4 regions of the Trichocoleus sp. DQ-A3 genome follow, and region 2 is predicted to be linked to each of the others. Evidence: predicted binding sites of a transcription regulator. Region 2 holds the regulator's gene; each other region holds the start of a gene.

Region 1 (8,138 bases), on a different contig from region 2:
AACTTAGAATCTGACCCGCTACATCTGCCAAAAAACCCAGTTGAACGATTAGGCATCTTACACAGCTATCCCGACTGGATTATCGAAGTATGGCTAGAACGTCTGGGTTTAGAAGAAACAGAACAGCTGTGTGAATGGATGAACCAAACACCAGCAATTGACTTGCGGGTAAATCCCCTCTGCGCTGAGATAGAGAAAGTTGAGGCAGCACTGCAAGCTGCGGATATCTCAGTTAGTCGGGTGCCCCATCTACCGCAAGCTTTGAGGCTAACTGGTGGCACAGGTGCAATTCAAAATTTACCTGGTTTTAGCGAAGGTTGGTGGACGGTGCAAGATAGTAGTGCCCAGCTAGTCAGTTATCTGCTAGATGCCCAACCGGGCGAAGTAGTCATTGATGCCTGTGCAGCACCAGGGGGAAAGACAACGCACATCGCAGAATTAATGGAAGATCGGGGAACTGTTTGGGCGTGTGACAAGACTGCTTCCCGTCTTCGGAAACTGCAAGAAAATGCCAAACGGTTAAGTTTGCACTCGATTCAAATTCAGGAGGGGGACAGCCGCAACCTACCCCAGTTTATCAATCAAGCTGATAGGGTATTACTCGATGCCCCCTGCTCTGGACTGGGGACGCTACATCGTCATGCTGACGCCCGTTGGCGGCAAACTCTACAGACAGTTCAGGAACTTTCAATTCTGCAAGGCGAACTATTAGATCGAGTGGCTACCTGGGTTAAACCGAATGGCATTCTGGTTTATGCAACTTGTACCTTGCATCCATTGGAGAATGAAGGTGTTGTTCGCGCCTTTTTAGAGCGTTACCCCCAGTGGCAGATTTTGCCCCCCAACCCCAATTCACCAGCGGCAGCTTATACTACCCCTGCTGGATGGATCGAAGTCTGGCCCCACCGGCATCAAATGGATGGATTCTTTATGGTACGGCTACAGAAGAAAAATAGCTAAACCTCTATGGTAGTTGTGGTTGCAGAAATCTGTTGATGGATTAATCTGTTAGGGGAAATAAGGGAAAAGCCAATGGTAGCCAATTCTAGTGTTAAACAGCTTGTTAAAATTCTCATCGGCGCAGCTTGGATTGATGGCAAAATTCAGTCAGAGGAACGGCAATATCTTCAGCGAGTGGCGAAGGAAAAGGGCATTGCTGACGATCCAGAGATTCAGCCTTTGTTGTATGAACTCGTAGCTGTAAGCCCAAGCGAGGTCTACAATTGGGTGCAAGATTATTTAGGCGATCGCCCCAGCACCGACGATTACCAGCGCCTCATCGAAGCCCTCAGCGCTTTAATTTATAGCGATGGCGAGGTAGCGATTGAGGAAGCTAAACTCCTGACTCGATTACAGCTTCTAGATCCCAACAGTGCCTCTCAGAAGTCAGCCCCTAGTCCTGTCCTCAAAGCGATTCAAAAACTCTACCGTCGGTGGGTTGACCATCAGAACTAGCTTTAAGACTAATAGATAAAGACCCGAATTTTGACATCATCATTCCACAAGTTAGGGCACGCTACACATAGCGTGCCTTTTTTTTGCATTCCCAATCTATATTGTGATCGGCTTCTAGAGGCTCCGGAAGCCAATTTTTTCTACAACAAGCAACTATTTTTGCAAAATATGCGTCTTTCCTTCTTAGGCAGTCCAGAACTTTCCGCTGAAACTGTCTATATCTCTATAATCTGTCACGGCAGTAAATAAATTTGTTGAGATTGAAATTTCTAGGAACCTATCAGGTAATCTTAGGTCTAAATAATCAAAGGAATGCGAAAAGTGGAGAAGTTCTCAATGTCTAACTTAAAGCGCTTGAAATCTGGAACAGCTTTACTACTAATGCTGGGAATGTCGGCAGGTTCGATGGCTCCCCTAGTAGAAACAATTATGTCACCGGCACCAGCTGTTGCTCAAGCTATCAATTTTAGTGATGTATCCTCAAGCTACTGGGCTGCTAGTTTTATTCAAGAACTGGCACAACGTGATGTAATTGCCGGGTTCCCCGATGGTACGTTTCGACCCAACGATCCGGTGACTCGTGCCCAATTCGCGGCGATGGTTCGTAAGGCCTTCAACAAGAATAAAATCCGCAATGCTGTTAATTTTGTGGATCTTTCATCGACCTACTGGGCATACTCGGCTATCCGTGAAGCTTACGAAATGGGATTTTTGTCGGGTTATCCCGGTAACGTCTTTAGACCTACACAAAATATTCCCCGCGAACAAGTTCTAGTTTCCTTGGCGAATGGCTTGAATTACACTGCCAGCAATCCCGTATCGGCTGATTTGCAAGTGTATAACGATGCTTCTTCCATCTCTACCTATGCTCGTAGTAGCATTGCTGCGGCAACAGAAAAGAGCATTGTGGTGAACTATCCGACTCTCCAGACGCTGAATCCAACTCGGAATGCCACCAGAGCGGAGGTAGCAGCTTTCATCTATCAGGCATTGGTGAGTTCTGGACAAGTAGCGGCAATTAATTCGCCCTATATTGTCTCTCTCAACGACACACCGCCAGAGGACACGACAGTCGCGATTCCGGCTGGAACCACCATCCCAGTTAGGTACGAGAAAGAAAAAATTCTGGTTACAAAGGACGAAAGGGCACCGCTGACGCTAACGGTGGCAGCAAATATCACCACATCTGATGGAACGGTGCTAATCCCCTCTGGCAGCCAAGTGGTCGGTGAACTGCAACCGGCTCAGGGAGGCTCTCAGTTTGTGGCGAAGGAACTGGTTTTCACGAACGGTCAACGGGTGGCTATCGATGCTACTTCTCAAACCATTACCAAAACCGAATCCGTTACCAAGGGTACTAGCGTTGGTGGGATCCTCAAGAATGCCGCATTAGGTGCTGCTGCTGCTGCTGCGGTTTCTGCGGTGACGGGTGACAAAGCGATCGCTACCGAAGAAGTCTTGGGCGGTCTGGGAATTGGTGGACTCATCGGACTGTTCCTCGGTCGGGATAGAGTGGATCTGATTGCGATTGATCCGGATACGGATCTGAATCTGCGGTTAAATGACGAGTTAGTGCTAGAGCAGTAATATTTGCAGAATGAAGCGTGCAATTCTAGTTGACTGCTGATTGCTTCATTCTTTAAGCAGATAGGCACAAAGAAATAAGTATTTTCTAAACCCGGTTTCTAGAAGAAATCGGGTTTTTAATTCTAAATGGCGTCTTATCACAATCCTATTTAAGTTGTGAGATGCCAGCAGTTCAGATGCCCAACTTCTCCAGGAAGTCGGGCATCTCGTTTTCACGAATCATTGATGACTGCTATACCATGCAGACCGATCGCCTCAGATAAGTAATCGTATTACCCATTACCAGCTCAAATACAAATAAATGTAAGAGCAACTTATCAAACTTCATCTTCGCCCTTTAAGGCTTCAGTTAGTAACCAGACAATAAAGGTCGTTCCGGGTCCTTGAGTGTGGGGAATACTGCGATCGAGCCAGTTGTGTTCGGCGGGGCTAATGACTTCAATTTCGCCCTGCATTTGTTCTACTAAATCTCTCGCGATCGCTAAACCCAATCCACTCCCCGGAATCTCAGTTTCTGCCTGGACGCCTCGGTAATGTCGCTCAAACAAATGCTCTTTATCTTGCACGGGAATGCCAGGGCCAGTATCGCTAATTGCGATCGCCTGAAAATCTCCTTGAGAAGTATGTCGTCGATTTCCTGCCTGAATGTAAACTTGCCCACCCGCCGGGGTATATTTCAAAGCATTGTCAATCAGATTGCTTAACACTTCGCGCAGCACTTTGGCATTGGCTTGTACTGGCGGCAAATTCGGAGGAATTTCTGCTAATAAAGCCAGATTTTTTTCTTGGGCGATCGCGCTGGATGTCACCACTAGCGGTTCCAAAACTTTCGCCACCGAGCAGGATTCCAATGCCAGCGCTCTCGTCGGAATTGTTTGAGGCTCCAATCCCAAGGGAGAGTAGAGATTTCCTAAATCTTCACCTTTTCGGGGAAGCGGGCAAGACGGGGCAATCGGCACGGGAACTGCATCGTAAGAACGATCCGCGATTTGCCCGTACAAAGGCACTAACTCTCCTTCGTCCATATCCACTGCCCGATCGAACTGTAGAAGCAACTCTTGCAAGCGATCGCTTTCACGCACGATGCTGTTGGCAACTTCGCGGTTCGCATCTCCAGGTACCAATCGTCTGAGGAGCAACTTGCCAAACGTCCGTAAGGCGGTCATGGGATTGCGAAACTGATGTATCAGATCGTCCATGAGATCGCGCTGTTGAGCCTGAAGATGACGCTGCTGACTCAGCTGTTGCTCAAACCATTGGGAACGCCGATCCAGAATACAAGCGCTCGCCAGTGTATCGGCAATCCGTTCAATCGCGGTTCGTTCCCGCTGGTTCCAAGGTCTATCTTCACGAGCTGTCACCAGCAGCCCCATCACCACACCTTCATGCAACAAAGGCACCACAATTTGGCGCGAGGAGCTACTCAAGTCAGCATCGGCGAAGAGCGATCGCTGGAGGGGCGATGTCCCCGCCTTTGCCTGCAATTCATCAATCGTTTCTTCTTTCCCGACTTCAGCCGCCGATTCCGTTGAACCCATCTCAGAAACCGCATCGGACTCCTGAGAAACCGGAGATGCCGCTGACAATAACCGAGGAATGGATGCCAACGGTCGATCGGAAAATCCCAAAGCCGAAATCTCATCCGTTTCCCATTCCACCGCTGTCTGTGGGTAAGCAACAACCGGCCTTAGCTTAGTTGGGACGCCCTCTACCAGTTCTTCCGTTAAATACACAACACTCAAGGCAGCTTCCAGTCCTTGAGTTAATAGTGCTACTTGTGATTGGCACAAAGTTATGAATTCTGAACTGGTAGACATAGACACATTCGCTTATACTTGGGTACTTGACAGCGAGGAAAATTGCATTCATCGGATCGGGTTTTCTTCCGTCGATCCTGACACGCAATTGCGCTGAAGCGGCAAAGGTCGTGCAAAGACGTCATTTTTGTTTCTTTTTATTACAAAAATTTTAGCGAGCTTTCATGATAGTTTGGTTACGAAACTGCTTCCAAACTGGCTAAATTTTGTCAAGGTCGAATAAATATAGCCCTTTATACGCTATATCTAGGCTCTAGTTTGGACAAGCTTGCATATATAGCGTCTATTGCCCGTTCTGCTGCTGTCGATTTTAATTTCTGAGGGCTGTAATGTTTGTATCAATCGGTAAAAAGCGGTTGATATTTTGAACTCAAACCGATATACTTGCGACGGTTTTTGTATCTATCATTACAACTGTCAGAATTAAAGGGGAGGTAAGGAGGTTGGCTAGAAGACGCAAGCGGAAAAGTCGCCGTCGCCAGGAAGGACGTAGAATTTTAGAGCATGTCCCTCAGTATAGTATTGAAAGTGGCGAAGATAAACCAGTCACCGCCGCGCGAAAGTTTATTCAAACCGAAGGAATCCTTCCGCCTGCTTTGCTGCTCGTGAAGCGGAACGAACACACCACAGATCGGTACTTTTGGGCGGAAAAGGGGCTATTTGGTGCCCAATATGTTGAAGAAAATCATTTTCTGTTTCCTAGCCTTAGGATAATCGACAATCCTGTGGAAAAGCCTACCCTCGCCGCTGTTCGTAGCAGCTGAAGTTTTAGGCATTAAACGTGAAAACTCGGTTATAGGGGCGGTTCGCGAACCGCCCCTATTGTTTTATAGGAGGAATTTTGAATTTTTCCTCATAATTAAAATTCTTTTGGATTCACAAACTGACCAGGTTTTAGAATTTTTTAAGATTTTTAGCCAGAGAGTTGTCATTCGCAAGGCTTTAATTGCAGTTCCTGTTGCAATTGAGCCAATTCATCACGATGGGCGATGACAGTAATTAAACTTCTGGTCTCTTTTTCGACACCTGCAAATGTTTCCACCTTCAGGGAAACTTGTTCGCTGCGTCCAGCTTTTTTCCAGTAAAAAACGCCAGCGGCTGGTGAAAGGAGAACCAAACCTAGAAAGATTTTAGCGAATGGGGGAAATAAAATTGCTAAAACTAACGCCAAACAAAGAAAGCCACAAAAAGCTAATAAGCTCAGAAAAATTGCCAAAAACCAGCTGGGGCGGACAAAGCCTTGGAATGTAACTTGATTTTGCTTTGCATCCACCGCCGCAATCCGGTAAGCACGCCGATCGAAATATTGTTGCAATTGAATTAAAATTGATTCTTCTGGTTGCTCCGCAATCAGTTTCACTTGTTGCGTTCGATCCTTAGCGGAGGCTCGAATAAAGAAAAATAGACCGACTGCTAACAACAGTGTTAGCAGAAATGTTGAAAAGAGAATTGTCGTATTCACGAATTTCTAGATAGGACAATGGAAAATAGGCTCTTGTCCAAGAGATACAAGATCGCCTATAACCTATAGCCTATCGCAAGAGAGCTTCTTTGGGATTGGCTCAGATGGCTTGAGATTCTCTCATTGTGTATTCATCCCAAAGGCGAGCCAGGTCATGAGCCTGTTCCAGACACTCTGGGCGAATTTGATACATTCGACGAGGTCTTCCTCTGCCTTCCACTTTTTTCCAATACCCTGTGATAGCGGCTTGGTCTTCCAGAAATTTTAAGGCGCTGTATAAAACGGTATCAGAAAGCCGATAGGTAGGATATTCACTCTCTAGTCGCCCGATGAGTTCTGTTCCATAGGATTCTCCGCTCATCAAAACTGAAAGGACATAACACACCGCTAGTTCCTTGTTGAGATAAGTGGGAGGAGGGTCTTGAAAAAACTGATAAATATCCTCAAATTTCATCTGCATAATTCACTGAACTCCCAGCCAAATAAATTGGATTAGGATCGGTTTGCCCAATCTAACGATGCCTTTATCAATCAGAAAACACACCCCAAACAAGGCTGCTATCACTGGTGTATTAAGACCGCGAACGATCAAAAGCAGCGCGTGATGTCAGCTGGCAAAATGACAGAACGATACCATCAATTTTAGACACTCAATTCTGGGTTGGCCTGCCAGACTTCACGGATGATTTTGCCATCCTTATCAAATTGCACCTGGTAGGAAAGCGACAAAACAACAGGGGTTCCGTGCTTGGACTTGGCATAGATCGTGATGACTGCTTCGACAGCGCGATCGCGTTGCTGTTGTTTAACAACCTGGAAATCTTGGATTTTGTACTTCGAGAAGAATTCTTCCCAGGCTGGGTAGATGGATTTCCCCTGATAGACTTCGTCCAGAACGCCATAGGAGCGCATTAAAATGGCATTGTCACTGTATTGCGTGACTGTTCGCTCCGGGTTTTCCGTAGCGATCGCTGCCCAATGTTTTTGCGCTACCGAAAGCGGTTTCGGCATCACCGTCCTTTGATAGGCTGCCAAACTACCTACCAAAGCAACTGCATAAGCGACGGAGAGTAAATGCTTCCTGAGATTTGGTTGCAGGAATTTCATCATGCTGCTTCCACTTCGAGAGGGCTGCTCTGGAAATGGCAGGCCGTCATCAAAGCCAAGTAAATTAGAAGCCTGCTCTCGAAAGAAAGACGGCTCCATTGGGTTAAAAGTTCTCCAGAGGTTAAACATCTTTGAATTTTGCTGCCCCATTGCCTCAAACTGGTGGTTAGGAAGATTACCGTATAAATTTGGGATTGCATTACTTGTTCAACAAAACGCTCTGTTTATAGATAAATCCGGAATTAAACCGATTTAAAATCAATTTATGCGAGAACAGTTCGATTCATCTCCCGTTCCTTCAGCTCTACAGCGAATCGCTGGCTCTTTTCGGATCGCTGGCTGGGCTGGCTTCTGGGTTCAGTTAGTCCTAGCCGTTGTTTCGAGCATAATTTTCTTGTTTGCCATCCCCGCCGCCCAGCCGCGTGCCAGTGGCGCTGCCGCTGCTAGCCCAGGGACGGGTGGCAGTATCTTTTTTGCAGTTTGCGGTCTTTTAGTGCTGTATTTCAGTGTTTATCAAGCTTGGCGTTACACCCGTTTGGGCATACAGCTAAAAGATTCTAATCCCAACCTCCGCCCGAAAAAGGCAGATACGATTAAAGTTTTAAGGTTTGGATTACTCGTTAGTTTAGGAGGATTATTATTAGCAGTTCTGGGCGCAGAAGCGATTACCGGCACTCTGCTGGCAAAGTCGCTGGCTCAGGCTCAAGGTG
Region 2 (8,138 bases):
CACCAAACGCTTCTCCCGGTCTACCACCGGGACAGCGAGAAAGTCATAGCGCCCGATCAGCCGCGCCACTTCTTCCTGGTCATCGCTGGTATAAACGCATACCACATCACGAGTCATAATGTCCCCAATCTTCTGCTCGGGATTGGCGATTACCAAATCGCGTAAGGATAAAATGCCCGACAAGTGACGAGCAGCATCCGTAATATAAAGGTAATAAATAATCTCAGTAGCATGGGCTAAACTGCGAATTCGCTCCAGCGTTTCCGCCACCGTCATGTTTTCTTTCAAAGAGATATACTCTGGTGTCATCAATCGTCCAGCAGTACCAGCCTCGTAACCCAACAACTGAGCTGTCGCTTGGCGTTCGGTGGGGGTGAGCTGTTCGAGCAGACGACGGACAACGGTAGCGGGCAGTTCGTCAAAAAGTCGTGCCCGGTCATCAGGGGACATTTTATCAACAATGTCCAGAACTTCCTGCCGCCGGAATTCCTCAATCAGCGCCTGCTGCACGCTAGAGTCGAGATATTCATAAACTTCAATCGCCTCGTCCTTGGAGAGCAAGCGAAAGGCGATCGCTTGCATCGCCTCTGGCAACCCTTCAATGGCTTCTGCAATGTCCGCCGGTTGCACCGGGACGAGGATTGCTTTTGCCCCCTGAAGGTCTTCCGCCTCAAGCAGCATTTGCAGCTGCATTCGGACGAGCTGCCGGAGTTCGCTGCGGGAGACTGTCTGGAAAGGAGTATTGGTGTCAGTCAAGGTAGACCCTCTTAATCCAGTGTTAAGTTTGTTGCTGCTTTTAGTCTAAAGGGCATTGGTACGGTTGTTTTCGTGGGATTTAAGAGTAAATGCAGCACCAATGAGAGCCAACCGCCCTACTTAATCAATTGTTGATATTTTTCCTGCACCAGTCTAGTCTCCAAGGATCGAGATTGAAGGCTCTGGGAATGGTGCGTGCTAAGCAGTCATAGGGTTCTTTCTACCGCCCGCTCCGAGCCAGAAGCGTGCCTAGCTGAACGCTAATAATTCCAAGTATGGCGCTACCTGCCCAGTAAATACCGGCGGCGGCATAACTGCGATCGCGCAGTAGAGTAGATGTTTCTAACCCATAACTGGAGAAAGTTGTGTAAGCTCCTAAAAAGCCGGTCGTTACCATCAATCGCACATCTAGAGGAATATTCGCTACCCGTTCTAAGGCGAGAGTGACAAAAAAACCCATCCCAAAGCAACCTGTAAGGTTGATAAAAAAGGTGCCGTAGGGAAAGCTGGTGCCGAAGCGTTGGGCAAACCAGAGGGTGAGATAGTAGCGACTCAATGCTCCAGCGATCGCTCCTAAACTGATGGCAATGGGATGACGAATCGCGGGGTCTTGCAGCATTTAACTTGAAAATTAGACTCTCGGACTGAGGAATGAAGGGTCTTCAATCCAGCGATTTCTCATAGGAGGTTAGGTTGGTTAACCCGTACCTTTGCTATCGTTTTTTCCCATAACCCTCTGAAATTATACCGATAGGCTGAAGGAAATATACTACAGAAATGCTATTTCTGATATAGCCCTTTATTTAAGCAGATGCCTTCAACGAGAGCAAGCGGAGTGAATCAGTTTAAAACCGTTGCCTGATTAGGTCTGTTTAGTGCGCCAATCATTACCGTCAGCTACTGGTTCATTGGTGGTTGGACGGGTGCCTTGGTAGGGATTGCTTTAGTAGCTGTGACGAACTTACGAACTCTACCATATCTACAATCGCGACACGTTAACTCAAGCCGTTGCTGTCACAATTGGTCGTGCGATCGCGTTTCTTGCCCCAATGGTTAGCTACCGCTGATGATTTATTGGTCTGTACTAGCATTTCTTCAATTTTCCGGTTTGTGAAATTAGTAGCCGAACCTTACTAAAAGCTAATCTTTTTCACTCAAAACTCTACTCATGAGATGTAGCCATGAATACAGAAGTCCCTAATAATACAGAAACCGCCATAACAGTTAGCCCGGAGACAAAGGCTATCGTTGATGAAAATATGGCAGGCGAATCCGAAGATTTGAAGCGTGAAACGATGGCGCTGATTGACGCCATTAAAAAACGGGCGCAGGTAGAAACAAAATCTGCTACCGAATATACTCGCGATGCCTATCTCAATGCAGTGAAACAAGCACGGGAGAAGATTGAACAGGATAAGTTGTTCGATCCAGAGCGAATTTCATACTCGATTAAACTCATTCAAATGGATGCAGAGAAGAACTGGGAGTCCATCGTGAAGGAAGTGTCAACTTTAGGCGATCGCCTTGCCGAAGCTGCTAAAGCGGCTTGGGATGTCCTGACAGCTCCTCGCACCCCTTCTTGATGTTGAAACAGTAATCACGCGCAACCACGCGCTGATATAAAACAGGGGCACTCAGCTAGCTGGGTGCCTTTCTAATTTTTTAATTCTAAATTCGGATAGCCTAATCTAGTCAGGCATTACCAGCAAGCTTTAGAATTTCACTGACAATAACAGGGTTTACTTCAGATGATTAACAAATATTGATTACTTAAATCTTGGCTGCGATTGGATAGGGTACTTTTATGAAAATTGCAACTCACAACAGATTGCTTGTCGCGGTTGCCAGCCTTCTGTTTGGATTAGCGATCGCTCTAATTTCTGGATGTGAAGCCATCTCAAATTTTCGGACTTCTCAAGTTAATTTTGATGCAACTGAGGGACAAGCCCGTAATTCGCAAATAGTCATCCCGCTTAAATTTAGCTGGGCTGATTCATTTTCAGAAGAGCTAGCAGCAGTCAAAATAGACGGCAAATGGGGCTATCTTGATAATAAAGGCAACTTCGCAATCAAACCTCAATTTGATAATGCCGAATCTTTTTTCCAAGGGTTAGCGGCTGTCAAATTAAAGAACAAGTGGGGCTATATCAATAAGAGTGGCAACTTAGTCATTAAACCAAAATATGATTTGGCTAAGAATTTTTCTCAAGGGCTGGCAGCGGTAAAGATAGATGGAAAGTGGGGATATATTGATAAGAAAGGCAACTTGGTAATTAACCCAAAATTTGATATTGCTGAATCTTTTTCTATAAGCGATCGCACTGAGTCAGCACTGGCGGCGGTAGAAATCGGTAAAAAGTGGGGCTATATCGGCAAGAAAGGCAACTTCGTCATTCAACCCCAGTTTGATGTTGCTGAATCTTTTTCTATAAGCGATCGCACTGAATCAGCCCTAGGACTCGCGCCAGTCAAAAAAGACAACAAATGGGGCTATATCGATAATCGGGGAGACGTTATTGTTCCGTTGGAATTTGAGGAAGCTAAGTTTTTTTCGGAAGGACTAGCAGTGATATCCAGTAATAATAAGTGGGGCTATATTGACAAAATGGGATATCTTGTTATTCCACTCCAATTTGATTGGGCTGGGGACTTTTCTCAAGGACTGGCGGGCATAACGATAGACACTAAGGTAGGCTATATTGACAAGGCAAGCAATGTTGTCATTCCCCCACAATTTGATAATATTTATAACTTTTCAGAAGACCTAGCAGCGGTAAAGAACGGCGACAAATGGGGCTATATCAATAAGAGTGGCAAATTCGTAATTAAACCCCAATTTGATAGCGCTCAATCTTTTTCGCAAGGGCTAGCAAAAGTTAAGATTGGCAATAAATATGGCTATATCCGCAAACCTCTTCCATAAGTTCTCATTTCTGAAGACATAGAAGAATTGAGAGTCAGTGGTCGCGGAAACTTCAGCAGAATGAAGCGAGAGCCTGGTGAGGATTTCCCCGGCTCTCGTTGCCTTTATCGGAGTGTATTTGCAAGGAAACCTATAACACGCCTTTAGAACTGGGGATCGTACCGCTACGACGGGGATCAACTTCGATTGCCATGCGGAGCGATCGCGCAAACGCTTTGAACGTCGCTTCAATAATGTGGTGCGAATTAATTCCATCGAGTTGGCGAATGTGCAGCGTCATCTGGCTGTGATTGACCAACGCCACAAAAAATTCCCGCACTAGCTGAGTGTCATAAGTCCCGACTCGCTGAGTCGGAATCTCCAAGCCATAGCTGAGGTGGGGGCGTCCGGAAAAATCTAACGCTACCTGAACCAACGCTTCATCGAGAGGGGCGAGGAAATTCCCAAATCGGACAATTCCTTTGCGATCGCCCAGTGCTTGATGCAACGCCATTCCTAGGGTAATTCCCACATCTTCATTGGTATGGTGGTCATCAATTTCCAAGTCTCCCGTCGCGGCTACATCCAAATCAATCAGGCTGTGAGAGGCGATTTGATGCAGCATATGGTCTAAAAACGGAATGCCAGTTTTTGCATTGCAAGTGCCATTCCCGTCTAATTTGACGGTGACGATAACATCCGTTTCGCCCGTCTTGCGGGGAACCCTTGCCATGCGAGGAGACAAAAGCTGTTCAATGCTTGGAGAAGGTGTAAATTGGCGATCGCGTGCCTGCATCGCAGATGCTCACTCAAGAAAATAAAGTTAAGTTTATTATCCTACGTTACTGAGCATTTGGGAGACGCGAAAGCCTTAAAAATGCAAAATTAAAAATTAAAAATTAGCAGAATCTTTGCTTTTTAATTTTTAATTTTTAATGTTTGATTCTTTTTACATCCCCATAATCTCGTATCCCGCATCGACATACAGCACCTGACCTGTAATGCCACTTGCCAAATCGCTACACAAGAAAGCAGCCGCATTTCCCACTTCTTTCTGAGTTACAGTGCGTCGCAGCGGTGCTACTTCCTCAACGTGATGGATCATATCCAGAATGCCACCTACCGCCGACGATGCCAAAGTGCGGATAGGACCTGCCGAAATTGCATTCACGCGAATATTCTGTGGACCTAATTCAGATGCCAGGTAACGGACACTCATTTCCAATCCAGACTTGGCAATTCCCATTACGTTGTAGTTGGGGATCACCTTAACGCCGCCTAGATAAGTCAGCGTGACAATACTGCCGCCTTCTGTCATCAGTGGTTTTGCTGACCCGGCAAGTTGCACCAGAGAATAGGTACTAATTTCTAGAGCTTGGGTGAAGCCAGCGCGGGTAGTGTTGCTAAAATCACCTGATAAATCTTCCTTGTTCGCAAAGGCAAGACAATGGATCAGGATGTCTAGCTTACCCCACTTATCGCGGATGGCGTCAAATGTAGACTGAATTTGGGTCTCATTCTGGACATCGCAGGGTAAAAACAAGCTGGGGTTGAGGGGTTCTACCAACTCTGCCACTTTTTTTTCAAAGCGACCCCGGTCGTCTGGCAGGTAAGTCACTCCTAGATTCGCACCCGCTTGGTGCAGTTGCTGAGCAATCCCCCAGGCGATCGATCGATTGTTGGCAATGCCGGTGACAAGGGCGTTTTTTCCGGTTAAATCTAGCATAAATGTCGATTTTGAAGGCAATATTAGAGGATATCCGATTTAGGGGAGTATTCAAGATCGCGATCGCCCGGAGCAAGGCTGTCTAGTACGGGTAAGGAGCGTGCCTCCTTACTCACCATGCATCCCACCCGATAGCGCAGATACTGTCAAGATATCAACATTTTCCGTCATAATCTTACTTGCCTTGAGCAGGGAGAGAACTAAAGAAGGTAGCCGGGGAAACTACTTTAAAATTTTGTATCAAATAGCACAAAAACCGCTTGGAAGTCAGTTTATCTGTGTCTAATGTCAGAAAACTCTCATAGTTGTTTTGCTATGGTTAAAGTTCCTCCGACAGAAAGTTGCAGAAGTCTGTAGGGCAGCATTTAGGAAAAAGGAAGTGGCAGTGACGCAAGATAGACCGCTAGCAGCTGTGTTCCGTCAACTGGGAGGTGGGGCGTTTCCACCCGTGGTGGAAACTTTTGAGCGGGGCAAGACGATCTTTTTCCCAGGAGACCCGGCTGAACGGGTATACTTTTTGCTCAAAGGTGCAGTAAAGCTGTCTCGCGTGTATGAAGCTGGGGAAGAAATTACCGTGGCGCTGCTGCGAGAAAACAGCGTTTTTGGAGTACTGTCCTTAATTACAGGGCATCGTTCGGATCGGTTTTATCACGCTGTAGCATTTACGCCAGTGGAGCTGCTTTCGGCACCGATCGATCAGGTAGAGCAATCGCTCAAGGATAATCCGGAGCTATCGATGTTGATGCTGCGAGGGCTTTCTTCGCGCATTTTGCAAACAGAAATGATGATTGAGACATTAGCTCACCGAGATATGGGATCGCGCTTGGTGAGTTTTCTGTTGATTCTGTGCCGTGATTTTGGCGTTCCTACCGCCAATGGAATTACGATCGATCTGAAGCTTTCTCATCAAGCGATCGCAGAAGCAATCGGCTCCACCAGGGTAACTGTCACCCGCTTACTGGGAGATTTGCGGGAGGAAAAAATGATTTCTATCCACAAGAAAAAAATTACGGTACACAACCCAGTTACACTGAGTCAGCAGTTTACTTGAAAACAGCTAGAGGCTCTCGTCAGGTTGTAGGTTAGGTTGTTGGTTAAAACGGCATGGTAGCGCGAGCAGGTTATCCAGTTTTAACATTTAGTCGGGAGTTGAGTTAAAAGGTGTCAGGTTTTAAGCGGATAGTTTTCAACCTTCCAACCTTTAACCTTTCCGATTTCACCTTCGATCTTTAATTCCTGTTAACCCTTTCTCTAGCCTGCGATGCGATAGGCTGTAACTGGAATGACTGTAGCAGACAATGACCGACAGTGCGCTCTTCCTGATTTTGTCTATTTTAGTGTTGGGAAGCGTCATCGCAACGGTAGGCGATCGCATTGGCACGCGCGTGGGAAAAGCACGCCTGTCGTTGTTCAATCTGCGTCCCCGCAAAACAGCTGTTTTAGTAACGATTCTGACAGGGCTAACGATTTCTGCCTCAACACTAACAATCATCTTCGCGACCAGCGAACAATTGCGGATTGGAGTTTTTAGACTCCAAGAAGTGCAGAAAAAACTCAAGACAGCAAGTAAGGATATTGCTAAAGCGAACGAGCAGAAACGGAAAACCGAAAGCGAACTTGCTAAAACCGCCGCCCAAAAAGAGCAAGTAGAGAAGGAACTCGCTCAAGCTCGCACCCAGCAATCTGTCGCTCAGCAGCGCTTAGATGCGATTAATCGATCTTTGGCAGCTGCGCTGGCTAAACAAGGCCAGACGGAGGCGCAACTAAATCAGACTCAAAGCGAACTGACCCGGGTTGCCAGCAGCTTTCAGCAAACCCAAAAACAGCTTACATCTGTCTCAGGGCAAGCCAAGACGCTACGTTCGGAAATCCAACAACTTCAAGCAGAACGCCAAGAATTGCTCCAGCAGCGAAATCAAGTCAGAGCTGAAATTACTGAATTCAAAGCGAAAGTGACTCAGCGCGACCAAAAAATTGCCCAGCAAGACCGAGCAATTAGCCAACGCGATGAGCAAATTCTCAAGCGGGATCAAGCCCTTGTGGAACTTGATGAGAAACTTGCTGCCTTTCGGAAGAGCCTGAGCGATCGCGATGAGCAAATTGCCCAGCGAGACAAAGCCTTATCTCTACTTGATAACAAAATTTCTCAACGAGATGAGGTGATTGCCCAGCGAGAAAATCGCCTTAAAGAACTCGAAAAACAACAAGCTTCCCTAGAGCAGGAAGTGGCAACCTTAGAACAGTATTACCAGTCTTATCAAACTTTGCGTCAGGGTAGTCTGGCTCTGCTGCGCGGTCAGGTTCTGGCGGCTGGCGTTTTTCGTATTGTCGAGCCAGCTGCAGCCCGACAGGTCATTGAGCAGCTATTACGGGAAGCGAATCGGACAGCGATTAAAGCGACCCAACCCGGTCTCAACAAGGTGGCGAACGAACGGGTCGTGCAAATTACAGAGGCACAGGTCGAGCAACTGATCAACCAGATTCAGGATGGTCGAAACTATGTAGTCCGAGTTTTTTCGGCTGGTAACTATGTCCAGGGAGAAAAGCAGGTACAAGTCTTTGCAGACGCCGCACCCAATCAAGTTGTATTCCGCACTGGTGAAGTCGTAGCAACGACATCTGCCGATCCTTCAAACATGACCGACCAACAAATTCGGCAGCGGATTGACCTGCTGCTTGGAGCATCCCAGTTCCGAGCTACTCGCGCGGGGATTTTGGGCGATACAGTTCAGGTTGGCGACAATCGAATTGTTA
Region 3 (8,138 bases), on a different contig from region 2:
TTTACTCGGAAGTTCTTTCCTATCGCACCACTGCCGAACAGCTACGACAGCTAAATCCCAAGGGGATTATCTTCTCTGGTGGCCCAAGTTCAGTGTATGACACGGGTGCCCCCCATTGCGATCCGGAAATATGGAACCTGGGGATTCCCGTCCTGGGAGTCTGTTACGGGATGCAGATAATGGTGCAGCAATTGGGTGGGGAAGTCACCAAAGCTGACCGGGGTGAGTATGGCAAGGCGTCGCTATTGATTGACGATCCCACAGATTTGCTCACCAATGTGGAAGATGGCACGACCATGTGGATGAGCCACGGGGACTCTGTAACCAAGATGCCGTCGGGGTTTGAAGTGTTGGCACACACGATAAATACGCCAGCCGCAGCGATCGCTCATCACGAGAAAAAGCTCTACGGAGTTCAATTCCACCCTGAAGTCGTTCACTCAATTGGGGGAATTGCCTTAATCCGTAACTTTGTCTATCACATCTGCGACTGCGAACCGACTTGGACAACCGCGGCGTTTGTTGAGGAGTCGATTCGAGAGATTCGGGCAAAAGTCGGCGATAAGCGGGTGTTGCTAGCACTTTCTGGCGGCGTTGATTCTTCCACGCTTGCCTTTTTGCTGCACAAGGCAATTGGCGACCAACTGACGTGCGTATTTATCGACCAAGGCTTCATGCGTAAGTATGAACCAGAACGGTTGGTGAAGCTGTTCCACGAGCAATTTCACATTTCTGTCGAGTATGTGCAAGCACGCGATCGCTTCCTCAATCAAATTGAAGGAATTAGCGATCCTGAAGAAAAGCGTCGCCGCATCGGGCACGAATTTATCCGCGTATTTGAAGAAGAATCTCGACGCCTTGGCCCCTTTGACTACCTTGCCCAAGGTACTCTCTACCCCGACGTGATTGAATCAGCCGACACGAACGTCGATCCCAAAAGTGGCGAACGGGTGGCAGTGAAAATTAAGAGTCATCACAACGTCGGCGGCTTGCCCAAAGACTTGCGCTTCAAGTTGATCGAACCTTTGCGAAAATTGTTCAAAGATGAAGTGCGAAAAGTCGGTCGCTCGATTGGATTGCCAGAGGAAATTGTACAGCGGCAACCCTTCCCTGGTCCCGGACTGGCGATTCGCATTTTGGGCGAAGTGACGGCAGAACGGTTAAATATCCTGCGGGATGCTGACTTAATTGTTCGTCAGGAAATTAATCGCCAGGGGATGTACCACGACTTCTGGCAAGCTTTTGCCGTGTTGCTGCCGATCCGCAGCGTAGGCGTAATGGGCGATCAGCGCACCTACGCTTACCCGATTGTCTTGCGCTTTGTTTCTAGCGAAGATGGCATGACGGCAGACTGGGCGCGTGTTCCCTACGATTTGTTGGAAACGATTTCCACCCGAATTGTGAATGAAGTTCGGGGTGTGAATCGAGTGGTTTACGATATTACTTCTAAGCCACCTGGAACTATCGAGTGGGAATAATAAAGTAGTAAGAATTTTTAACGCAAAGGTACCCAAAGGTTAGCGCCAAGGTACGCAAAGTTTAAGAGACGGAGTGAAAGCTCTGTCTCTTTTTGGCTTGAAAGAGCGGTTCAACTGGATTTTGAAATAAATTATGTTTTCTTTAACTTTTGTGGAAAACTCGTAAAATTCTGTGGAAAAGTCCCCTCATCTGTGGAAAACTACCTAGATTTTGATTCTGCTTCGTAGGTAATTTGATCGGATTGGTAAGCAGGTGGCTCGATGTGAATCAAAATTCGGACGGGGCTAAATCTTTCTTTTAGGCGGTTCTCGACTTCTTCTGTAATTTGGTGGGCAGTTTCTACATCGGTGACGTCTACAATCAAGTGCATTTCGATGAATACCTGACGCCCAACAACGCCTCTAGAAGCAATTTCGTGACAATTAATCACTCCTGGAACTTGGATGACGATCCCATGAATGGCTTCGGGCGCGATCGCCATCTCATCGACTAGCCAGGGCAAATTATCTTTAATCACGTTCCAACCACTGCGAAACACTAACAAGGCAACGGGAAAGGAGAGAATAATATCCAACCACTGAAGTTGCGGCAGATTCAATACCTGTCCTTGCCAGACGCCAATCAACCCACCCAAAACAGCAATTGTCACCCAGACATCGCTCATGGTGTGCTGGGCATCTGCAATTAAAATGGGGCTGCCTACCTGCTGCCCAACATGGCGTTCGTAGAACGTGACAAAAATATTCACGCCCAGCACAATCAGCAGCAACCACAGCTCTGAGGGGGAAATGATGACGGGTTTACCACCACCGCTGAGAATTCGCTCAATTGCCCCTTGCAGAATTTCAAAGCAGGCAATTCCTAAGAAGGCGGCAATTCCTAACGCTCCCACGCCCTCAAATTTCTGGTGTCCGTAAGGATGATCCCGATCGGGTTGGGGCGAAGAAAATCGGCTGGCAATTAATCCCAAAATGTTGTTGGCGCTATCGGTAACGCTATGCAAGGCATCCGCTAGCAAGCTGAGAGAACCCGTCCATGACCCCAGCACTGCCTTCAACATCATGACGAACAGATTGAGCAGTAGGGTAATGATTAAAACCTTACGCACTGCCGAGCGGTTATCTGCTACCACAGAATTTTCCTCACTCGCCATTTAGAGTTCAATGGCATTCAGTCTAAAGCTTGTGGCTTCACCTTGCATCTATCCTCTTGTAAATGCTGTCTGTTCTAAGTTATGAGTGATAAGTTGATTCACAATTCAAAACTCTTGATTGCTCATGTCTTCTTCAAAACTCATCCTCAACTTAGTTGAAGGTTCTGTTTCCTTCAGCTTTACGCCCCAGGCAGCCCAAGATTTACAAGGCGCGATCGCTCAATTGATGCAGAGTCTCAAAGTCATTGCAGGTGGCGGTGGCAAAACCAATCCCCAAAAACCAATGGAATATCGATACACGGGGGATGTCTTTCTAGAGATTTTCTGCAATCCTAATATCTGGCCGACTCCCTTTGCCGCTAAAGTTTTGATCTCCCTCCGAGATGACCGCATTCGCCTGACTACGGAGGCAGAACTCACTCGCTTAATTGAGGATGTTAATCAGTATTTAGAACAGATGGGCTAAAACTGGGCGGGCAAATGGTTTCTTTAGATTCTTTCTTAGGACGGATGCTACTATCCTAAGAAGTCTGCAAAATGTCCCTTTGTGTGTGCTAAATGGTAGCATTAAGACGCCAGATCCTGCGTTTGTTTACTCGCTTGGCGGAAAGCCGAAAGCTAGAAACTTAAAAGTGAGTGGTGCCGAGCGGTTATTTATCGAAAGCGATCGCTAAGGGCTGTCTAACCTTCATTCAATCTGACTGATTTATCTAATGAACTCTAATAATCTGCTGGAGTTAGTACAAAAAGGATTTCGCGTTACTTTGGGTGCAACCGCTTCTCTAGTTGAGAGCGTACAAGACACTCAAAAGCGAGAGCAAAATCTTGAGCTGTTAAAGTCAGACGTCAATCTGGTGGTTCAACAACTAGCAGAAAAAGGAGAGATTACGGAGCTTGAAGCCCGCACTTTCCTGAATTCTCTAATGGCGCAAGCCAATGATGCAGCTAGCACACAATCTTCTGGAACTCCGAGCCGCCCTGCGACAACGCCGGTGACAACGGTTGCCCAGCCAGATACGCAATTGGAGCTAGAGGAGCTAACTGCACAAATTGCTGCAATGCGAACTGAGTTAGAAAAGCTGCGCGACCCCAACTCAGGGATTTAGGTCGGGGATTGCTAGCAGCTTTATCAAAGCATTTATTAGGCTTGCTCCTAGTAGCCTATCCGAAGGTTTGTGCTGAGCAAAACGAAGGAGTTGAAGTGTTGTCACGCATCTCGGTTTGAGCAGAGATCCTGCAAAGAGATTTGCGCGATCGCAGCGCGATTGTTGATGACAACGTTACGCCAACGCTCCACAACGTTTTGCTCAGAATGGTATCTTCACTTTTTGGATAGGTCTAAGAAGCGAACTTAATTATTCGCACTAGAAAGAATCAGAATATTCTCCAAACCAGGCTAATTAAGAATCAACAGGTGAAAGAATAAAAGCAGTCTTTCCTTAAGTTGAGACAAGCGTGGAATCAAGCTTGTCCTGAGTTTCACTGTTTCCAGTGGAACTGTAGGATTGTCTTAAAGGTAAAAAAATATCAATCGTTGTCCCATTGTTCTTGCCCCATCAGATCGCCGATGCGATCGCGGAGTAAGATATTGCATCTTTCTAATTCACACTCAACACAAACCCACTCCCGTGCAGGGATGTACTGGCACAGAACGTAGATGGGTTGCTGACGAGTCACAATTCCTTTCTCCACCAATTGACGGGCTTCTTCTTGAAGAACGTCGATGGAGTATTGCACAGATGATTTAGGCGGCATTATATCAGCAGTCATGGTCTCAGCCTCGAAACTAACGAGCTACGACTATAACTTAATATAATCCAATACTGCTTAGCGCGGAAATAATTTTTGAACAGTATATCAAGTTACAAATGAATTTATTCGTTTAATAAGGATTTCAAAAGTCAGGGAACTTTGACATAAAAATATATCCTTATGCTGATGAAATTGTCGAAGAACGGGTCTATTTATAATTAAGCCTGTATTTTCAAATTGAAGACACCGTAAATAATCGGTGATAACGGTTATGACATTGATTAACAAAATTAATCAATGTGCTGCACAGTTGCTAAATGCTTAGAGCTGGGGCACCGAACAAAACTTCAAGGGCGATCGCCTGAGCTGCTGGCATCTGCCCGTAAGAAAACACACAAGGGATATGCGGGGGCAGGTGTGGGAGAAACTGTTCCAGAAGATAAGGACTGCCGTAAATCACTAGCGCTTGGAGTTCGGCATTTCCTAAGAGTTTTTTAAACAAGTCCTGAGCCAACGGTGTCAAGCCAGCACTGCCTCGGAAAGGATTCCCACGGATGAACAGCTGGAGTAGGGTTGGTTGGGCGTTTAAACCCGATTTATGATAAAACACCCAGCCAGGAATTAAGGTGGTGTGGGGATCGAGTAGTTGGAGTTGATAGCCGTGCTGTTTTGGCAGAGCCACAGCCGGTGCTTGTTTATCGAGAAAATCACAATTCAGGGTGTCATCCACCACGATTAAGTTGCGTAAGTTGCCCTGACTGGGAAGTAAAGGAATTTCGCCATGAACGACGAGTGCCTCTCGCACGATGTTGGCAGATGTGGCGAGGGCGTGTGGTTGAGCTAGTTGGAGGAGATGGGGAGGGAATGGGGAAGGCGCTGGTTGGACTTCAGGCGCGATCGCCCTTGCCTCTACAGGCGGCTGTGCTGTGCCTTGTTGGACTCGGCGCTTGGCTGTCCAGATACGCTCAACAGAGGCACGAATTCGCGCCTCTGAAATGCGTCCCTGTGCTACCGCGTCGCACACCGCTTGGATCGCACCCGCAGGATCGACTGGCATCAGCAAAATATCTGCACCGGCTTCGACAGCTAAGACTGGAGCTTCATTTGCTCCATAGCGGTTGGCGATCGCTCCCATCACCAATGCATCGGTAACAATTAATCCTTCAAATCCCAGCTGTTGCCGCAGCAGTTGAGTCAAAATCGGTTCGGAAAGGGTGGCAGGGCGTTCGGCATCCCAAGCCGGGATCAGGAGATGGGCACTCATTACGGCATCTACACCGGAGGCTGTACCCGTACCGATTGCTTCTTGAAACGGCAGTAACTCAATCTCAGCAAGTCGTGCCGGGGAATGGGGCAAGACGGGCAAATCTAGATGGGAATCCACCACCGTATCGCCATGTCCGGGAAAATGCTTAGCAGTCGTTAACACCGGATAAGCTTTCGCCCCCCGGATGAAAGCAGACGCTAGTTGAGTCACTTCCTCTGGGTTTTCGCCAAACGCCCGGACGTTAATCACTGGATTATTGGGATTGTTATTCACATCCACAACTGGCGCAAGCACCCAGTTGATGCCAATCGCGAGGGCTTCCGAGGCGATGATGCCTCCCATTTGTTCGGCGTATTTCAAGGCAAGAGAGGCATCTTTCCGGAATACTGCCCCGATTGCCATCGGTGGCGGAAACCAAGTTGCCCCAGAAAAGCGTTGTCCGACGCCTTCTTCAATATCAGCCGCGATCAGCAAGGGGGTTTTTGCCCAGTCTTGGAGTTGTTGCGATCGCAGTGCTAATTCTCCAGCACTGCCTCCCAACAAAATGACCCCCCCGACGCCCAAATCCTGCACCCAGTGTTGCAGAACTGCCGCCGGGGGTTCCCAATCTGGATACTGAATTTGGTGGTCGAACAGGTAGCCTGACGCCCGTACCACGACCATTTGCGCTACCTGTTCTGCTAGAGAGAGCGATTCCCACTCCGGCAGCAATGCCACAGATTTCAATCTTCTGCCTCAACGATGTCTTCTTCTTCCACTCTCGCAGCCGGACGGTCTTGATTAAGCTGATTCAACAAAGACAAAATGCGATCGCCCCTTTCCAGAGAACGATCTTCCTGAAACAGTAACTCTGGTGTCCGACGCAGCCGCAACCGTTGACCGAGTTCGCTGCGGACAAAGCCAGTTGCTGCTCTTAACCCAGCCATCGTTTCTACCTTTGCTTCCTCGGTGCCATAGATGCTGACGAAGATTTTAGCGTGTTGTAGGTCGCCTGACACATCCACATCGGTGACGCTGACCATGCCAGCACCCACGCGATCATCTTTGATTTCGGTTAGCAGCATTTGGCTGATTTCGCGTTTAATCAATGCGGCAACGCGAGAAACGCGGCGACTTGTAGCCATAATCATCTGCTGCCTTTAAGACAGTGTGAGCAATGCTTTTACTCATCCTACCTAAATCGGACTCACTCCCAGCATCGCCCGTAGGGTTAGGGTAATAAAAGTTAAGGCTGCCACCAGAAAGCCCATCAAAGCGATCGCGCTGGTTCGATTTTGGAGTAGCGGTTTCAACCACCCAAAGGTATAAAAGAATACCCCTAGGATAATGGTGACAAAGTAGCGGGGGTAGCGAGAGATATTTTCCCAAAAGCCATCAAACATATTATTTAAAGTAGCCGACACAAAAAGCGGCGATAAGTCACTGCATCTTAACTGGTAACATTTGTCTGCGAGTTCGACAAGCTCGGCATCGTCCCTAAATGGGGTTTCGTCGAGAGATGGTTCACCAAGCGTCCGGTGGTAGCAGGTTACTACCCACTATATTTGTGCAACCGCGACATATTGACTCATAACACATTGCCCGATAACACACGGACTCATAAGAGCGATCGGGTGTTTTGGTCGCGGTGATAGTCATTTTTTTCCTCTTGTCGAACCCGCTAGGTATTCTAAATTAAATCATATCCCCCCACTTCCACAACAACTGTTACAAACGCTTTAATTTTTTTAGATAGCTAGAAGCAATGTCAACTCAGACGACACAACAAGAAATAGCGCGTCCTTTTCTAAAATGGGCTGGTGGTAAAAGCCAGCTAATTCAGCAATATATTCCCTATTTTCCCCCAAAATTTACAACTTACTATGAGCCATTTTTGGGTGGCGGCGCTCTTTTCTTTCATTTATTGCCAAAAGTATCTATTTTGACGGATATTAATGCCGATTTGGTCAATGTTTTCCGATGTGTAAGGGATGAAGTAGAACCGCTAATTGAATTCTTGCAACAGCATCAAATGAATCATAGTAAGGAGTATTATTACTGCGTGCGATTGATGCAACCTAACACCCCTCTAGAAAGAGCTGCTCGATTTATTTACCTCAACAAAACTTGCTTTAACGGATTATATCGAGAAAACTCAAAAGGGGAATTTAATGTTCCCATTGGGAAATACAAAAATCCAAAGATTTGTAATCCAGCTTTACTTAGGGCAGTTTCCGCTGCGCTTCAGAGTGCCCTGATTGATGTTAGACCTTTTGAAGCTGTCTTGCAATCTGCAAAGACCGCTGAAGATTTTGTTTTCTTTGACCCACCTTATTATCCTCTAAGCCCTACTAGTAACTTTACCGCCTATAGCCGTAATTCTTTTAATGAAGCTGACCAAATTCGGCTTAGGGATGTCTTTGCAGAGCTTGCGAATCGTGGTGTCAAAGTGATGCTTTCTAATTCTGACTGCCTGTTTATCCGAGAAATTTACAGCAATTTTAATAT
Region 4 (8,138 bases), on a different contig from region 2:
GTCGTACCCCAAGCGCCCGATCCAAGAATCGCTATCGTGAGTTTTGAGTTTTGACCTTTCGCTTCCCTCAAGGGAATGGTTTTGATTGAGTTAGAGGAGTTCTGGTCACTCATAACTCTTGAATCGAGGATAGCGTTCCATCAATTCCCGCACCTGTTCGGCATGATAAGAACTCCGAGTCAGGGGAGAGGAGACGATTTGCAGGAAACCCAGCAACTCGCCAAACTGTCTCCAAGCATCAAACTGAGCAGGTGTGACAAAGCTATCGACTTTCAAATGTTTTTGGGAGGGTTGGAGATATTGCCCAATCGTCAAAATATCGCAATCGACATCTCGTAAATCTTGCATTACCTGCCGGATTTCGGCGTCAGTTTCTCCCAGCCCTACCATCAAACCAGATTTTGTGTAAACCCAAGGGGCTAACTCGCGGGTTCGATGTAGTAGTTCGAGCGATCGCTGATAATTTCCTTGAGGACGCACCCGCCGGTAAAGGCTGGGAACCGTTTCTGTATTGTGGTTTAGCACTTCGGGTGATGCCTGGAGGATTGTTTCGAGTGCCCCCCAGTTGCCGCACAAGTCAGGAATCAATACCTCAATTGTCGTCTTTGGTGAGGTGGCGCGTACCGCTTGAATGCAGCGGACAAACTGAGACGCACCGCCATCCGGCAAGTCATCCCGGTTCACGGAGGTAATTACGACATGATTGAGTCGGAGTCGTCTAACTGCCTCCGCCAAGTTTTCTGGTTCCGTGGGGTCAAGCGCTTTGGGCTTTTTCTCAAAGTCGATATCGCAATAGGGGCAAGCCCGCGTGCAGGCTGGCCCCATAATTAAGAATGTCGCTGTACCGGCTTGGAAACACTCGCCGATGTTGGGGCAAGAGGCTTCCTCACAAACGGTATTCAGCCCCAAATCCCGCAAAATTTCTTTAACACTACCGACTCGCTCCCACTGAGGCGCTTTGACGCGCAACCAATCTGGTTTAACAGCCACAACCCGCTTTTTCCACTTTCAGTCATACAGAGTTTATCGTAGCAAGCAACGGACTCAGTGAATTAATTTCTGGTGGAGTGGGTTGGTGATTTGGGATTTGGCGTGATATTGTGGATCTAGTTTGTCACTTATGACAACGGGATGTAGCGCAGCTTGGTAGCGCACCTCGTTCGGGACGAGGGGGTCGCAGGTTCAAATCCTGTCATCCCGATTTTGATTTTTTGAATGACACTTGCGATGTCATCCTGAAGTGCGTCCAATAATTCTCATTTGACGATCGACAACGTTACCCCTAGACTCCTCAACAGAGGTATCGGGAACAAGTTCATCAACGTTGTCATAATCATGAGTTGCGTCATTTAGATCCGATTCCTCAGAATAATCGGCGCGTGCGGTATCGGGGCCAGCATCAGGGGTGAGAAACCCACTGCCAGTGTTATCAGCGCCAACGGCATCAACGTGCTTCGGTTGATTTGAAAACATTGTTTTTCCTCCGGCTATAAGGCACAAATGAGATTTTATAACTACAGATTTTTTCTGTCAGTTATGCCACAAGTGTTGAAATTTTATTGCAGCTATACATCAGTCTGAAGACTTAGTCCGAGTTGAGAGCGATCGCACTTTGCTGATGGAGTGAGATGGGGTGCGATCGCATCTTGACCCCGTTGTCAGCCAGTAATTTTGCTCTGGCTAGATGTATTTTTTTAGGGGTGGGTGGGGACACTGAATGAGGGAAGCGATCGCGCCTTGAGCGTTGCGCTTCACTCCACTCAGGATGCAAAATAACAACTTATTAGACTTTTAAAACAGCTTCTAAAAGTAAGCACAGCTAGTGGAGATCGCCTTTTTCCCTACCACTTTCCTACACAAAAAACCGAGCCACAGTGCAGGTAAAATCTGGCAATAGAGGTGAACTTAACTCATCATTATTTAGTAGCGTTGCTATCAATTTTGGCGTCGCATTTTAGCGTCGCATTTTCGCGGTGGTAGATTTCAACTTGTTGCAAGCGCCAATCAGCAATCCAATACTCTTGGACTCCCCGTGATGCGTAAAGTTTGAGTTTAGGTTCTCTATCTTGGCGTTCATTCTCTATACCAGGTGATAACACTTCCACCACTAATTCTGGTGCGCCTGTTAGATGTCCCGCCTCGTCTAGCAATACAGCTAATCTTCCGTTACTAGCCCACACTACATCTGGTATGACGTTATCTGATTCGCTGAATAGCACACCTGGAGTGATGCTGGCTTGCCCTAAACCACTAAAAACAGACCAAGCATCGACTTCTCAACAGATGTTGAAGCAGGTGCGTTGATGCTTCCAGTGGGGCGCTCTGGTCATAAACAACTCTCCATCAATAATCTCATAGCGCGTGCCTTCGTTTTCAGGTAAGAGGTTGATATCTGTAGTAGCCCAACGCACTCCATTAGTTACCGTAGGCTGCATAGGAGAACTCCTTTTCATTAGCTGTATATATAGTAGTATCCCTATTAAAGAACCCGGTTTCTCTTCTGAAACCGGGTTCTTTGATGAAATGTAGCAGTAGTTATTCGCTAATAGCTACCTGCACTTTATCTTCCACCACTCTTACAGGAAAAGTAGGAACGCTTACGGTTTCATCGTCTAAGCATTCTCCGGTGAGCAAGTTAAAATTTTGCTTGTAGATGGGGGATGCAACTTTGGGAATGCCATTGCGATCGCCTAAAATTCCCCGCGATAGGACAAAGGCTTTACTAAAGGGATCGTAATTGCCTAGCGCAAATACATCAGTTTCTTGTCCCACACGGAAAATTGCCACCTGTTGATCTTCAACTAAAGCGCAAACTCCAGTGTTGGGCGCGATCGCTGACAGCGGACAAATATCAACCCATGTAGAAATTGTCTGACGAATCGGTAATGCTTGAACCATTTTCTTTTCCTATTGATTAACGGATTGGTGTAGCCTAGCTTGAAAAATTCAACACATTGCAGCAAGTCAAACTAACTCAAAAACTCGCTCTTTGGTTATTTGAACCGTACTGCATAGTTCGCTTAACACAGGTTCCAAATACAGCACGGCTGCAATGTTATTTCTGCCTGATTCCTGCTGCTTACGCCTAATTTCTTCTAGGTCAACGGAATGTTTCTTGACACGAAACATTCCTATATACTTCCACCTAGCTCGATGTAGCTTGAGGAACACTGGAATAGCACCTCCTTGTTGGCAGAGTATCTCAGCTTTCTGTTTTACTTTTGGTGAATCTTCTACCAAAACTTCATCAGGAGCTTTTGAGTCCAGGGTAGGCTTAAAACATCCACACACAATCTTTCCAGCACGCTGAGGAAGATAAGTTTGGAGTTCTCCACCCAATGCAGAATGAATTTGATAGCGTGTGTATGTTTTTCCTACTTGAAATAACATCAGTTTTTTTAAACTGTAGGTAATGCACCAGAGCAACAGTCAGCTTATTCGGAAATACCAACTAAAACCTTCTCGTGGTCATAAGCTGGACGTTTTTGCCCCCGTTCCTCTACATGAACTAAACCAGGATCGGGTTGGTCAGAATTGACAAAGTGACGGAATCGCTTCACTTTTTCTGGATCTTCAATTGTGGCTTTCCACTCACACTGATAGGTATTGACAAGATGCTGCATTTCTGATTCTAATTCAGCACAAATGCCCAGAGAATCTTCAATAACTACCTGCTTCAGGTACTCGATGCCTCCTTCCAGCTTATTGAACCAAGTTGCAGTGCGTTCTAGTCGATTCGCGGTGCGAATATAGAACATCAAGAACCGATCCAAATATTTAATCAGCGTTTCCTTGTCAATATCTGTTGCTAACAAAACTGCGTGTTGTGGCTTCATTCCACCATTGCCACATACATATAAATTCCAGCCATTTTCGGTAGCAATGATCCCAAAATCCTTGCTTTGAGCTTCGGCACATTCGCGGGTACAACCCGATACAGCTGATTTTAATTTGTGGGGCGATCGCAAGCCTCGATATCGCAGTTCGATCTCAATCGCCAAAGTGGTTGAATCCTGAACCCCAAAGCGGCACCAGGTGCTACCTACACAAGATTTGACTGTGCGGAGTGCCTTCCCATAAGCGTGTCCCGATTCAAATCCAGCATCTATCAGCCGCTGCCAAATTTGGGGTAATTGATCTACCCGCGCACCTAATAAATCGATCCGCTGTCCGCCTGTAATTTTGGTATAAAGACCAAAATCTTTAGCAACTTCTCCCAACACAATTAGCTGATCTGGCGTTAGTTCACCACCGGGAACTCTGGGGATTACTGAATAAGTTCCATCCTTCTGAATATTTGCCAAGTAATAATCATTGGTATCCTGTAAACCGACGTGTGGGATTTCCAAAATATACTCGTTCCAAGTAGAAGCGAGAATAGAGGCAACCGCAGGCTTACAAATTTCACAACCCTTACCTTTCCCGTGTTTTTGAATTAAATCTTCAAAAGTCAGGATTTTTTGAGAACGCACTAAGTGATAAAGTTCCTGACGGGAATAGGCGAAGTGTTCGCAGAGATGATTTTTGACTTCTATCCCCGCTTTCTTCATCTCAGCTTTAAGGATATCCGTTACCAGTGGCACGCAACCGCCGCAACCTGTCCCGGCTTGGGTGCATTTCTTGACACCGGCAATATCAGTGAGTTTTCCTTCTTGGATAGCGCTACAAATTTGCTCTTTGCTAACATTATTGCAAGAGCAAATTTGGGCAGTATCTGGTAAACTCTCCACACCCATACCGACTGTGGCAGACTTGCCTTCGCGGGGTGGCATCAGCAAATCTTCTGGATGAGGCGGGAGGGCGATCGCATTCTGCACAAATTGCAGCAGCGTACCGTAAGCTGAAGCATCTCCTACTAAAATTCCGCCTAAAAGATGGCTACCATCTTCATTTAGAACCAGTTTTTTGTAAACACCCTGGATGCTATCAGTAATGGCAATTTCTTTAGCGCCGGGAGATTTGGCAAAGGCATCCCCGAAACTGGCAACATCCACTCCCAACAATTTGAGTTTGGTGGACATATCCGCGCCGGTAAAGCTGCTCGTCGCCGTTTTGCTCAGGATATCTGCCGCTACGCTTGCCATTGTATAGCCAGGAGCGACTAAGCCGTAAATTCGATTTTGATAGAGGGCGCATTCTCCAATGGCATAAATATTTGGATCGGAAGTTTGGCAAGAATCGTTGATAATGATACCACCGCGATCGCCTACTGCTAATCCACATCCTCTAGCGATTTCATCGCGAGGGCGAATTCCCGCAGAAAAGACAATCATATCTGTTTCTAACTCTTCACCATCAGCAAAGGTCATTTTAGTAACCTTGCCATCAATGCTGACAATTTCCGTTGTAGATTTACTGGTATGAATTGAAACCCCAAGTTCTTCTATCTTGTTGCGAAGGATGTTGCCACCGACATCATCAATTTGTAGTGGCATTAATCTGGCTGCGAACTCAACAACATGGGTTTTTAAACCCATATTTTTGAGAGCGTTCGCACATTCCAAACCTAATAATCCACCCCCAACGACGACACCAGTTTGGCAATTTTTCGCATAGGATGACATTGCCTCAAGGTCATCTATTGTCCGGTAGACAAAATTACCTTTCGCATCATTCCCTTTAATTGGCGGTACAAAAGGATAGGAGCCTGTTGCTAGAACAATTTTGTCATAGGCGATTGTTATACCATTCGCTGATGTAACTGTTTTTTCTTCCCGGTTAATCGCAACTGCCTTATCACCGATATGAATCTCAACTCCGTTTTCTTGGTACAAACCTGGTTGAACCAATGATAAATCTGCCGCAGTTTTGCCCGAAAAGAAGCCACTCAAATTAACCCGATCGTAAGCAACACGCGGCTCTTCGCAAAATGCGATCAAGTTCCATTCCTGCGCCGCTCCCTTGGCGATCATCAGTTCTAGAAACTTGTGTCCTACCATACCGTTGCCAATAACAATAAGATTCTTTTTGCCGGTCATGCAGTTTTATAACGCCTATTTTTACAATCTTCTTAATTAGTCGTATAAAAAATTTCAAAGTAAGTTTGTAAAAATTGTTACACTAAACTGTTTGGCTATGCAGTGTGCGAATGATCCCGATTGTGTTTTTGCATGAGGAGGAAAAACTTTATACCAATGTGGGTCAACTGAGCAGCGATACTTATTTCAAATTTGTTTGTAGAACCGCGCATTCAGCATCAAACTATTGGGGCAATGCCTACACAAAGCTAAGTTAATTTTTCCCCGACTTAAGGCAAAAATTTTACCGATGTAGCTTCTAACTGAAGCAGGGTGGGCAATGCCCACCCTGCTCAACGAAAATGTGACTTAAGTTTTATTCTTCTTTTGGACCAAAAACCATTTGTAGAAGCACTGGCTGACCGTCGGCGCGGTGATATTTATCTGCCCAATCCCGGATGACCATATCCAGTTCTTGCATGGCTGCCTCAATGCGATCCGGTGGAATATCCAGTTCCTCTAGTATTCGCATCACATTTAGCTGTCGGTCTGCCCAATCTTTCATCAGTCGGAAGTACCGGGCAGTATCCTCAATCATGATATAAGTGCGTTCTTCGTCCTCAGCGGGTGAGTAGGAAGCACGGGTGAGGGCGTAGAAGGGCAATCCCCAAGGAGAATCAATTCGCGTTACCGTACCGGAATAGATTAAGCGCCGCTTGATGTGTTCGGCGAATGCTTCGCTTAGAGGAATGCGGCGTTCTTCTGGCAAGTCTTCCTGGGAACGACTGTGGAGAAATTCAATTAATTCTAGAAACTGAAAAGCGTTGATTAGCTGGGCATCCGGCAGATTATTTGGCAGTTTTTCCTCAAGGTATCGCTTTTCGTCAGCGGTCAGGTTGGTGCTATAGATGCGCGATCGCCCCGGTTGCCACGGAAACTGCTCCATCCAAACATAGGGAAACTGAATTAAATACCGAGGTTCTTGGGAACCCAGCATCTTCAGCAGTTTCCCTTCGGTCAGCGCTTGCCGAACTTCCTCGACGATGACTTTGACTCGCTTCGGCTCAATGTGGTGCAGGTGCCCCGTCATCCGGATATTTTGACCCTGCTCCAAATAAGTCATGTAAATCGCGCACTTTGCTGCCGTGGCAGCAGCATCCAGGAAGGCTCCGTGTCGGTGCCCGCCGGTTCTCATCGCACTAAAGGCCAGATAAAACATGATCTGATCCATCGCACCGGGGCTAAGGCTTTTGATCAGATCCAGGTCGTTGCTCATATCAGGGGTGATCGCATCGCAAGGGGACAAAACACTGGTTCCTTGGTGAAAATGGTGAAAAGCTTATGTTTCCACATTTGCAGTGAGTTCAATTCACTCGCTGAAACTATTGAACTCTAAGCACCCCGATAGCATGAACGTAAATAATCTCTAATTATAGAAAAGGACGGCCTAATATATAGCTTTTGTCAGGGAATAAATTCTCCGTGACAGGCAAAGTTAGACAAATAGTGCCCCAAGTACACTGGCACAAACCTGCTAGAGCTTAGTTTGCTGCCTTCAAATGAGCTTTCATCGACCTCAGTCGCAAGGTGAAAAGCGGATCGATGACTTGTTCAGATTTGGCTAAATAGAGGATAATTCTAGACGATAGAGATATATTCGGGCGAAAACGCATCTCGGCGTCCGGTTCCTTTATCCGGAGACGGTTCGTTCCCACGTTTCAGCGATACGGCTAGCTCGGAAGACGTGGATGGCAGTTGCTTGGCAGAGGCGGACTCGATCCCTAAGAAATTACCTGAAGAGATTGATAGTAAGCTCAACAACATGATAGAGGTGTAAGGGCGCATAGCAGATGTCCGTGTCAGGGTTATAGTCCCTGATACGGAGTTCTTGATCGTTAACCAGGAAAAATTTCGGTTAGAGCTTAGTCGGTTCCGATTGAGTTCTGCTTTTGTTTAAGGTTAGAGGTACGATGCCTAAGGCTCAAAAATGAGTGCGATCGCTCCCAGGAGCAATAATTTTTTCCACAATCAACCATTTGCCCGATTGATTGAGATATCCGCACACAGAGAGCATCTGCCGATCGAGGCAGGTTTGGAGTTCTCCGTCTACTTCTGGGCGCAAGGCGATCGCTATCCAGGTTTGCTCTTCCCCAGCAGCTGGCTCCTTTACAGTGAAGGTGT

What was found. Region 2 encodes NtcA, which controls nitrogen genes in cyanobacteria. Its sites were predicted from a motif close to TTTGTANNNNNNNNTACAAA; they were not measured.
Region 1: NDI44_RS17125 (DUF3155 domain-containing protein) is a predicted target of NtcA. The motif match lies at 5,255-5,274, and genes of this name have one in related genera.
Region 3: NDI44_RS23860 (DUF4327 family protein) is a predicted target of NtcA. The motif match lies at 4,482-4,501, and genes of this name have one in related genera.
Region 4: nirB (nitrite reductase large subunit NirB) is a predicted target of NtcA. The motif match lies at 6,043-6,062, and genes of this name have one in related genera.

Annotation. Positions count from the first base shown of each region.
Region 1 is NZ_JAMPKC010000011.1:67,179-75,316, reverse strand. It holds gene NDI44_RS17145 (16S rRNA (cytosine(967)-C(5))-methyltransferase) at 1-960, shown strand, start outside; gene NDI44_RS17140 (TerB family tellurite resistance protein) at 1,033-1,455, shown strand; gene NDI44_RS17135 (S-layer homology domain-containing protein) at 1,792-3,042, shown strand; gene NDI44_RS17130 (ATP-binding protein) at 3,360-4,859, opposite strand; gene NDI44_RS17125 (DUF3155 domain-containing protein) at 5,303-5,623, shown strand; gene NDI44_RS17120 (cofactor assembly of complex C subunit B) at 5,788-6,321, opposite strand; gene NDI44_RS17115 (PadR family transcriptional regulator) at 6,422-6,775, opposite strand; gene NDI44_RS17110 (hypothetical protein) at 6,964-7,557, opposite strand; gene NDI44_RS17105 (DUF3611 family protein) at 7,694-8,138, shown strand, end outside.
Region 2 is NZ_JAMPKC010000001.1:3,118-11,255, forward strand. It holds gene mgtE (magnesium transporter) at 1-756, opposite strand, end outside; gene crcB (fluoride efflux transporter CrcB) at 977-1,375, opposite strand; partial or broken gene NDI44_RS00030 (hypothetical protein) at 1,625-1,817, shown strand; gene NDI44_RS00035 (hypothetical protein) at 1,938-2,339, shown strand; gene NDI44_RS00040 (WG repeat-containing protein) at 2,561-3,679, shown strand; gene hisB (imidazoleglycerol-phosphate dehydratase HisB) at 3,810-4,454, opposite strand; gene fabI (enoyl-ACP reductase FabI) at 4,608-5,384, opposite strand; gene ntcA (global nitrogen regulator NtcA) at 5,764-6,435, shown strand; gene NDI44_RS00060 (DUF3084 domain-containing protein) at 6,683-8,138, shown strand, end outside.
Region 3 is NZ_JAMPKC010000025.1:33,929-42,066, forward strand. It holds gene guaA (glutamine-hydrolyzing GMP synthase) at 1-1,478, shown strand, start outside; gene NDI44_RS23845 (cation diffusion facilitator family transporter) at 1,679-2,611, opposite strand; gene NDI44_RS23850 (hypothetical protein) at 2,757-3,098, shown strand; gene NDI44_RS23855 (hypothetical protein) at 3,346-3,738, shown strand; gene NDI44_RS23860 (DUF4327 family protein) at 4,160-4,402, opposite strand; gene NDI44_RS23865 (glycoside hydrolase family 3 N-terminal domain-containing protein) at 4,698-6,368, opposite strand; gene rbfA (30S ribosome-binding factor RbfA) at 6,374-6,775, opposite strand; gene NDI44_RS23875 (DUF751 family protein) at 6,827-7,033, opposite strand; gene NDI44_RS23880 (DNA adenine methylase) at 7,396-8,138, shown strand, end outside.
Region 4 is NZ_JAMPKC010000002.1:513,035-521,172, reverse strand. It holds gene NDI44_RS05570 (NAD(P)H-dependent glycerol-3-phosphate dehydrogenase) at 1-113, opposite strand, end outside; gene lipA (lipoyl synthase) at 106-990, opposite strand; tRNA gene NDI44_RS05560 (tRNA-Pro) at 1,128-1,201, shown strand; gene NDI44_RS05555 (hypothetical protein) at 1,231-1,473, opposite strand; gene NDI44_RS05550 (hypothetical protein) at 1,586-1,771, opposite strand; partial or broken gene NDI44_RS05545 (Uma2 family endonuclease) at 1,853-2,435, opposite strand; gene nirD (nitrite reductase small subunit NirD) at 2,536-2,898, opposite strand; gene NDI44_RS05535 (hypothetical protein) at 2,965-3,390, opposite strand; gene nirB (nitrite reductase large subunit NirB) at 3,435-5,978, opposite strand; gene hetR (heterocyst differentiation master regulator HetR) at 6,334-7,233, opposite strand; gene NDI44_RS05520 (hypothetical protein) at 7,596-7,802, opposite strand; gene NDI44_RS05515 (FAD-dependent oxidoreductase) at 7,939-8,138, opposite strand, start outside.